Regions from separate parts of the Mesorhizobium sp. M0244 genome, predicted to be linked through region 2. Evidence: riboswitches for the same ligand, from Rfam matches in the RefSeq annotation. Region 2 holds a riboswitch; the other holds the start of a gene.

Region 1 (4,112 bases), on a different contig from region 2:
TGGCCGGCATTGCCGACCCGACAGATTATGAGGACGCAGACTTCTGGCTCCACGCCATCCAGACAAGGAGCGCGTGATGTTCCGCATTACCAAAGAATTCCACTTCTCGGCCTCGCATCAGCTCACCTCCTTGCCGCCAGATCATCAGTGCGCGCGTCTGCATGGCCACAACTATATCGTCGTGGTGGAGCTTTCAGGTGGCGAATTGAACGAACATGGCTTTGTGCGCGACTATCATGACCTCGCCGCACTGAAGCATTACATCGACGAGACGCTCGACCATCGTCACCTGAACGACGTGCTGGGGCATGACCAGGTCACGGCGGAATATCTCGCCAAACACCTCTACGACTGGTGCAAGGTGCGGCTGCCACAAACCTCCGCCCTGCGGGTGAGCGAGACGCCGAAAACTTGGGCGGAATACCGGCCATGACGTGCGTGTTGGATCCCGGAATTCGCGTGAGCGAGATTTTTGGGCCGACCATCCAGGGCGAAGGCATGCTGATCGGCTTGCCCACGGTGTTCGTAAGAACGGGCGGGTGCGATTATCGCTGTTCCTGGTGCGACAGCCTGCATGCGGTGGACAATCGCTTCCGCCATGAATGGAAGACCATGTCCACAGACGCGATCTGGCAAGAGGTCAATTTGCTTTCGGGTGGCCGACCAGTGATGGTGTCGCTCTCAGGAGGCAATCCGGCTATCCAGCCGCTCGGCGCGCTGATCGAACGCGGGCATCGTGAAGGCTACCGCTTTGCATTGGAAACCCAAGGCTCCGTGGCCAGAGACTGGTTCGCCGAGCTTGATGTCCTGGTTCTAAGCCCAAAGCCGCCATCGAGCGAAATGACGACCGATTGGACTGCGTTCGAGGCGTGCGTCGAGGCGGCGCGGGATAAGCCGCAAATCGTGCTCAAGCTCGTCGTGTTCGACGAAACAGACTACGGCTATGCCAAGGATGCCGCCGCGCGCTATCCGCAACTGCCCGTTTATCTGCAGCCTGGCAATCACACGCCGCCACGCCCTTATGGCGAAGAAGTTGATATGGACGGCATAATGAAACGCATGGAATGGCTAATAGAAACAGTGACCTGTGATAGATGGTTTGACGCGCGCGTCCTGCCGCAACTTCATGTTCTGCTCTGGGGCAACAAAAGGGGCGTCTAGCCCGCGCAGTGCTAGGGTGGCCCTGCGTCACCCCTGCATTTGGAGAAATCACGTCAATCGTAATTGAGACCCGATCAGTTCAGCACACTACAGCGCACAGCAAGTGGCACCACTGCTTAGGCGAAACCGCCTCTGACAGAAGAAGCCGGCAACAACATTGACGCCCTCATCGAGTTCACCGCTGATGTCGTCTCAGCATATGTCTCCAACAATCCGGGTGCCGGTAGGCGAGCTCCCTGCCCTGATCGGCCAAGTGCACGCAGCCCTGAAAGGCACGATCGGCAACGTTTCCGCAGAAATGCCGGACGCTCTCAAGCCTGCTGTGTCGATCAGGAAGTCGGTGACACCGAACTACCTCATCTGTCTTGACGACGGGAAGAAATTCAAATCGCTGAAGCGCCATCTGTCGACCCACTACGGGCTGACGCCGGACGACTATCGCGCCAAATGGGGTCTGCCTTCGGATTATGCCATGGTCGCGCCGAACTACGCCGCCACCCGCTCGGCCTTGGCCAAGACAATGGGTCTCGGCCGCAAACCGAACGAGCCGGAAAAGCCGGCGGCGGCAAAGTAGTCCCGCAAGAAGGCCGGAGCCTGAGTTAATCGCTCGAGGTTCCTTATGGCGCGGAGCAGCCATCGGCATAATCTGCCCGGAATATGAAAGGCGGGGTCAGCCCCGCCTTCCGTTGCAAAACAGCCGGGTTTCACAGGCAATCGCGAAGGCTTGCAGCACTGCTGACGGATCCCGGTTGGGTATCTTGCCGCGGCTGGCTAACATTAGTTGTGGGGTGGTCGACGCGGCCGTGGGAGCAGCATTGTTGGGATGTGCACGAAGCCCGCGTCGACCGAGGTCATTAGCCGCCTCGGTCTCCTATGCCGAATAAGACAGGGGGCGGAACCTGCTCAAACGCGCAATCGAACTTGTGCACGCCTATATATTTCGCACGCCTGAATTGAAAAGGAACCGTGCGTGGTCCGATTTGAATCAAACCGATGTGGTCCCTGACATTCAGTCGGTCTTTACCATTGGCTGCTAACTTTCGCGTAGCGGCAAGGTTCTGAGTACCGCGCAAGCCAAAAGGCTCGCTCCAGAAACGGAGCGGGCCTTTTTTTGCGTCATTTTGGGAAACGTACTCCAAGGATTGCTGCTGGCCTACAGGCTGGGCGAAACGGTCGAACGTGGCTGATCTGTTCGTGGACCCGCAATCGGTCCGACCTTATGCGCGACCGCCGCGGCCTCGTCAGAGTCATCGGTCGCGACTTTCCGCCCGCTTTGATTGCCCGCCGATCACCGCCGCAGCTCGAACGCACTTGACAAGATAGTTCCGGCCCGCTCAATTTGAGGTATTCACCAGGGGAGTCCCGGCAAGGGGCTGAGATACTGCTGGCTTTCGCGGCGCAGTGACCCGTTGAACCTGATCCAGTTCATACTGGCGTAGGGACGGTGCAAGCGCTTTGCGGGAGTTTACGCCCGAGGTCCTGTTTCGGCAGATCGCTAGAAGCGTCTTTTCATCCTTCCGGCACAGAACTGGGTCTCCAATGCATGAGCAAAGGAGCCTCAAGATGAATGCCCTCACCCCCGCCGTGTCGACGGGACCGCTGCCCGCCTCACGCAAGATCCACAAGTCCGGCGTCCTCTATCCGCACATCAAAGTGCCGATGCGCGAAATTGCCGTCCATCCGACGGCCGGCGAGCCGCCCGTCATCGTCTACGATCCGTCCGGCCCCTATACCGACCCGACTGTCGAAACCAGCATCGAAAGAGGTCTCGCCCGACTTCGCCAGGAATGGATCTTGGCGCGCGGCGATGTCGAGGCCTATGACGGCCGCCATGTCCGGCCCGAAGACAATGGATTTCTCACGGGCGAACGCCTAACGCCGGAGTTTCCAGTCCGTAACCGGCCGCTGAGAGCCAAGGCCGGCAAGGCGGTGACACAGCTTGCCTATGCGCGCGCCGGCATCATCACGCCAGAAATGGAGTTCGTCGCCATCCGTGAGAACCTCGGCCGCGAGATCCTGCACGGCAAGCTTGAGCGCGACGGCGAAGCCTTCGGCGCGGCGCTTCCCGATTTCGTGACGCCGGAATTCGTGCGTGACGAAGTGGCGCGCGGGCGGGCAATCATTCCCGCCAACATCAATCATCCCGAAAGTGAGCCGATGATCATCGGCCGCAATTTCCTGGTCAAGATCAATGCCAATATCGGCAACTCCGCTGTCACCTCCTCGATGGCCGAAGAGGTCGAAAAGATGGTCTGGGCGATCCGCTGGGGCGCCGATACGGTGATGGACCTGTCGACCGGCCGCAACATCCACAACATCCGCGACTGGATCGTGCGCAACTCGCCGGTGCCGATCGGCACGGTGCCGCTTTACCAGGCGCTCGAAAAGGTCGGCGGCATCGCCGAGGACCTGACCTGGGAGGTGTACCGCGACACGCTGATCGAACAGGCCGAACAGGGCGTCGACTATTTCACCATCCATGCCGGCGTGCGGCTGCATTACATCCCGCTGACCGTTGACCGGGTCACGGGTATCGTCTCGCGCGGCGGCTCGATCATGGCAAAATGGTGCCTGCACCATCACCGGGAAAGCTTCCTCTACGAGCACTTCGCGGAGATCTGCGACATCTGCCGCGCCTATGACGTCTCCTTTTCGCTCGGCGACGGCCTTCGTCCCGGCTCGATCGCCGATGCCAACGATGCGCCGCAGTTCGCCGAGCTGGAAACGCTTGGCGAGCTGACGAAGATCGCCTGGGAGAAGGATTGCCAGGTGATGATCGAGGGGCCTGGCCACGTGCCGATGCACAAGATCAAGCAGAACATGGACAAGCAGCTCGCCGTTTGCGGCGAGGCGCCGTTCTATACGCTTGGACCGCTGACGACCGACATCGCGCCGGGCTACGACCACATCACCTCAGGCATCGGTGCTGCCATGATCGGCTGGTTCGGCAC
Region 2 (4,112 bases):
GAGCACAAGGAGGTTTGCCGGCCGCGCCAAAACGCGGGCGAGGATCAGCCGCGCCCGCTCGCCGCCCGAAAGCTCGCGCACCGGCGTGCGCGCCTGTTCCGGCTTGAACAGGAAGTCCTTCATGTAGGACACGACATGCCGCTGCTCGCCATTGATGACGAGGTTCTCGCCGCGCCCGTCGGTCAGATACTGCGCCAGCGTCTCCTGCGGGTCGACGGCTTCGCGCTTCTGGTCGAGCGTGGCGATCTCCAGATTGGTGCCGAGCCGCACCGTGCCTGCGTCCGGCTTCAATTCGCCGGTCAGCATCTTCAATAGCGTCGTCTTGCCGGCGCCGTTCGGCCCGACCAGGCCGACGCGATCGCCGCGCTGGATGCGGGTCGAAAATCCCCTGACCACGGTCAGATCGCCAAAGCTCTTCTCGATGTTCTTGGCTTCGATCACCAGTTTGCCGGATTCGGCGGCGTCGCTGGCTATCATCGTCGCCGCACCCTCGGCGCCGCGATGGCCGCGAAAGCGCTGGCGCATGGTCTGCAACTCACCGAGCCGGCGCATGTTGCGCTTGCGCCTTGCCGTCACGCCATAGCGCAGCCAGTGCTCCTCGCGCACGATCTGGCGGCCGAGCTTGTGCTGCTCGCGCTCTTCCTCCTCCAGCACGATGTCGCGCCATTCCTCGAAATAGGCAAAGCCCTTGTCGAGACGGCGGGTCTGGCCGCGGTCGAGCCAAATTGTGGCGCGCGACACGCGTTCGAGAAAACGCCGGTCATGCGAGATGACGACCAGTGCCGAGGAGGTGCGGGCAAGCTCCTCCTCCAGCCATTCGATAACCGAAAGGTCAAGGTGATTGGTCGGTTCATCGAGGAGGAGAATGTCGGGCTCCGGCGCCATGACGCGGGCGAGCGCGGCGCGCCTCGCCTCGCCGCCGGAGAGATCGTTCGGCCGTTCCTCGCCGGATAGGCCGAGATGCTCCATCAGATAGGTGGCGCGGTAAGGATCGTCGGCCGGCCCGAGCCCCGCCTCGACATAGGCGCGGACAGTCGCAAAGCCGTCCATGTCGGGCATCTGCGGCAAGTAGCGCACGGTCGCCGATGGCTGGCGGAAGACTTCGCCGTCCTGTGGTTCGATCAGCCCGGCGGCGATCTTGAGGAGCGTCGACTTGCCAGAGCCGTTGCGGCCGACCAGGGCGATCTTGTCGCCAACTGAGGCCGTCAGGGCGGCACCGTCGAGCAGCGGCGTGCCGCCAAAGGTCAGCTTTATCCCGTCGAGATTGAGAAGCGGCGGCGCCATGTCAGCTTTCTGGGCTCAGCTTTCCGGAAGAGGGTAGGGATGCGCGAGCAGCAGCGCGCGGCCGCTGGCCAGCGCGATTTCGAGCCGGCCCTTGACCTCGTTGGAAATGGTTAGCGACGAGCCGAACGCAACCTCGACATCGTCGAGCGGCCATTTGGCGCCGGTGACTGTCAGGCCGGCGAGATCCGAAAAGCCGAGCACCGAAAACAGCGTGCCGTCGACATAGTCGAAGCCGGTCTTTCCAGGCAGCAAAGGAATGCCTTCCTGTGCGCCGCTGGTCAAAAGCACTTCCGTTCCGCCTTCCGCCAGCCGGACGCTCAGCGCCAGATGCAGGAAGATGTGGTCGGTGCGTTTGCCGCCGAAGGCGCCTGCGAGCACAAGGCTGGTCGCACCGCGTTCGAGCGCGGCGGCGATAGCGAGTTCACCGTCGGTCTTGTCCTTTTCAGCGGGAAACACCTGCCGTGGCACGGCGGCCAGATCCTCCGGCAAATCGGCAGGCACGGAATCGAAATCGCCGACCCAGAGTTCCGGCCTCAGGCCCAGCATACGGGCATGGCCGATGCCGGCATCGGCGGCAATGACGCGCGTGCCGGCGACCTGGCGGTCGAGCAGCGGCGTGCGGATGAGATCGCCGCCAAGCAGGATGGTGAATGTGCTCATATCTCGTGGCCCTTACCAGCCCTGCCCCGGAAACGGAAGATGAAACGGCAGACGAAACGGAAGGCCGCGCTTTGGATGCCCGGCAAACTTCCGCTTGCGCGGCACTTCGGCCGGGCCTATGTGTCGAAACGCTCTAACGGGGTGCCGGACGCGATCTTCGCGGACCGGCTGAGAGGCAAGACTGCCAACCCGCTGAACCTGATCCGGTTTGTACCGGCGGAGGGATTAGACGTTTCGGACAGCCCGACGCCTCAATTCCTTTCAACGCGAACGAAGGAGGCGCCGATGCGCAGTTTTTTCCACTCTCTTGTCTCGATTGTCCTGCTTGCAGCATCCGCGCTCGCCCTGCCAGGGCAGGCATCGGCACAGGATAAGCTGACCGTCTATACCTATGAAAGCTTCACCGCCGATTGGGGTCCGGGACCGGCGGTGAAGAAGGCTTTCGAGGCCGAGTGCGGCTGCGTCGTCGAATTCGTCTCGGTCGCCGACGGCGTCGCGCTGCTCAACCGTGTGAAGCTGGAAGGCGCCGCGACCAAAGCCGATATCGTGCTTGGCCTCGATACCAATTTGACCGCAGATGCCAAGGCAACCGGCCTGTTTTCGCCGCATGGCGCCGTGTCGGACGTCAGCGTGCCGGGCGGCTGGAGCGACGGTATTTTCGTGCCGTTCGACTATGGCTATTTCGCCGTCGTCTACGATACCGAAAAACTGAAGAGCCCGCCGAAGAGCCTCAGGGAATTGGTCGAGGGCGATGCCGGCGACAAGATCGTCATCCAGGATCCGCGCACCTCGACGCCGGGCCTTGGCCTGCTGTTGTGGGTCAAGTCGGTCTATGGCGACAAGGCGCCGGAAGCCTGGGCCAAGCTCAGGGCAAAGGTGCTCACGGTAACGCCGGGCTGGAGCGAGGCCTACGGCCTGTTCACCAAGGGCGAGGCGCCGATGGTGCTGTCCTACACCACCTCGCCGGCCTATCACATGGTTGCCGAAAACACCGAGCGCTACCAGGCGGCGTCCTTCGAGGAAGGCGAATATCTGCAGATCGAGGTCGCTGGGATCACCACCAAGGGCGCGAAGAATCCGCTGGCGGAAAAGTTCATGGCCTTCATGACCGGGCCGAAATTCCAGGACGTCATTCCCGAGACCAACTGGATGTTCCCGGCCGGCAAGACCGACAAGCCGCTCAACCCGGCTTTCGACAAGCTCGTCAAACCGACCAAAACCTTGCTGTTCAGCTCGGAGGAGGTGGCGGCAAATCGCAAGGCTTGGGTCGACGAGTGGCTGGCGGTGATGAGCAAGTAGGCTTTCACCGACGAAGATGTTCGCTCTACGGCGCCCCCCTCTGTCCTGCCCTCTTTGCCAAAGCTTGGCATCTCCCCCACGAGGGGGGAGATTGGCCGTCATTTCGGCTTTCGCCAATCTCCAACGTTGCAGGACTGAGCGAGGCGCGGACGCTGCCGATCTCCCCCCAAGTGGGGGAGATGTCCGGCAGGACAGAGGGGGGCGCGAAGGAACGCCGTCCTCGCTAAGAATCTCGAATCTGGCGGTCTAGCGTGCAACGCGCGTCATCATCGGACTCCCGCGTCACCGCTGGCACAGTCGCGCTCGCCGCCATCGCGCTGCTGATCGGCGGCGCCTTCGCAGGGCTCGTCCTGGAAGCCGCACGCGACCCTTCCGGTGCTGTCTCGGCTTTCGATTCCTATCTCTTCCGGGTCACCCGTTTCACGCTCTGGCAGGCTCTGTTGTCGACCCTGCTCTCCGTCGCACCAGCGCTGTTCGTCGCGCGTGCCCTGTCGCGGCATCCACAGTTTTTCGGGCGAGGCTTTATCCTGCAGCTTTTCGCCGTGCCGCTGGCGCTGCCGGCCATTGTTGCCGCACTCGGCGTCTTGGCACTCTATGGCCGCGCTGGGTTTTTCGCCGGCATGCTCGGCGCGATTGGCGGCCAGAGCTGGCCCGGCATCTATGGTCTGTCGGGCATTCTCGTCGCCCATGTCTTCTTCAACCTGCCGCTGGCAACGCGGCTGTTCCTGGAAGCGTTGCAGACGGTGCCGGCCGACCAATGGCGGCTGGCGAGCCAGCTTGGCATGGGCGCGGCGCCGGCCTTCCGGCTGATCGAATGGCCAACGCTGCGTGCGGCCCTGCCGGGCATCGCCGGGCTCGTCTTCATGCTC

The links. A riboswitch is a leader RNA that binds a small molecule or an ion and turns the genes downstream of it on or off. The one in region 2 is predicted to bind thiamine pyrophosphate.
Region 1: linked by a shared signal. The riboswitch ahead of thiC (phosphomethylpyrimidine synthase ThiC) and the one ahead of thiB (thiamine ABC transporter substrate binding subunit) in region 2 are both predicted to bind thiamine pyrophosphate.

The regions. Positions count from the first base shown of each region.
Region 1 covers NZ_JAMYSE010000048.1:403-4,514, reverse strand. Annotated here, with positions in the region: gene queC (7-cyano-7-deazaguanine synthase QueC) at 1-77, shown strand, start outside; gene queD (6-carboxytetrahydropterin synthase QueD) at 77-433, shown strand; gene queE (7-carboxy-7-deazaguanine synthase QueE) at 430-1,161, shown strand; partial or broken gene NKJ08_RS24150 (Ros/MucR family transcriptional regulator) at 1,294-1,735, shown strand; TPP riboswitch at 2,505-2,621, shown strand; partial or broken gene thiC (phosphomethylpyrimidine synthase ThiC) at 2,725-4,112, shown strand, end outside.
Region 2 covers NZ_JAMYSE010000002.1:40,856-44,967, forward strand. Annotated here, with positions in the region: gene NKJ08_RS02445 (ABC-F family ATP-binding cassette domain-containing protein) at 1-1,284, opposite strand, end outside; gene NKJ08_RS02450 (thiamine diphosphokinase) at 1,300-1,944, opposite strand; TPP riboswitch at 2,072-2,186, shown strand; gene thiB (thiamine ABC transporter substrate binding subunit) at 2,230-3,243, shown strand; gene thiP (thiamine/thiamine pyrophosphate ABC transporter permease) at 3,495-4,112, shown strand, end outside.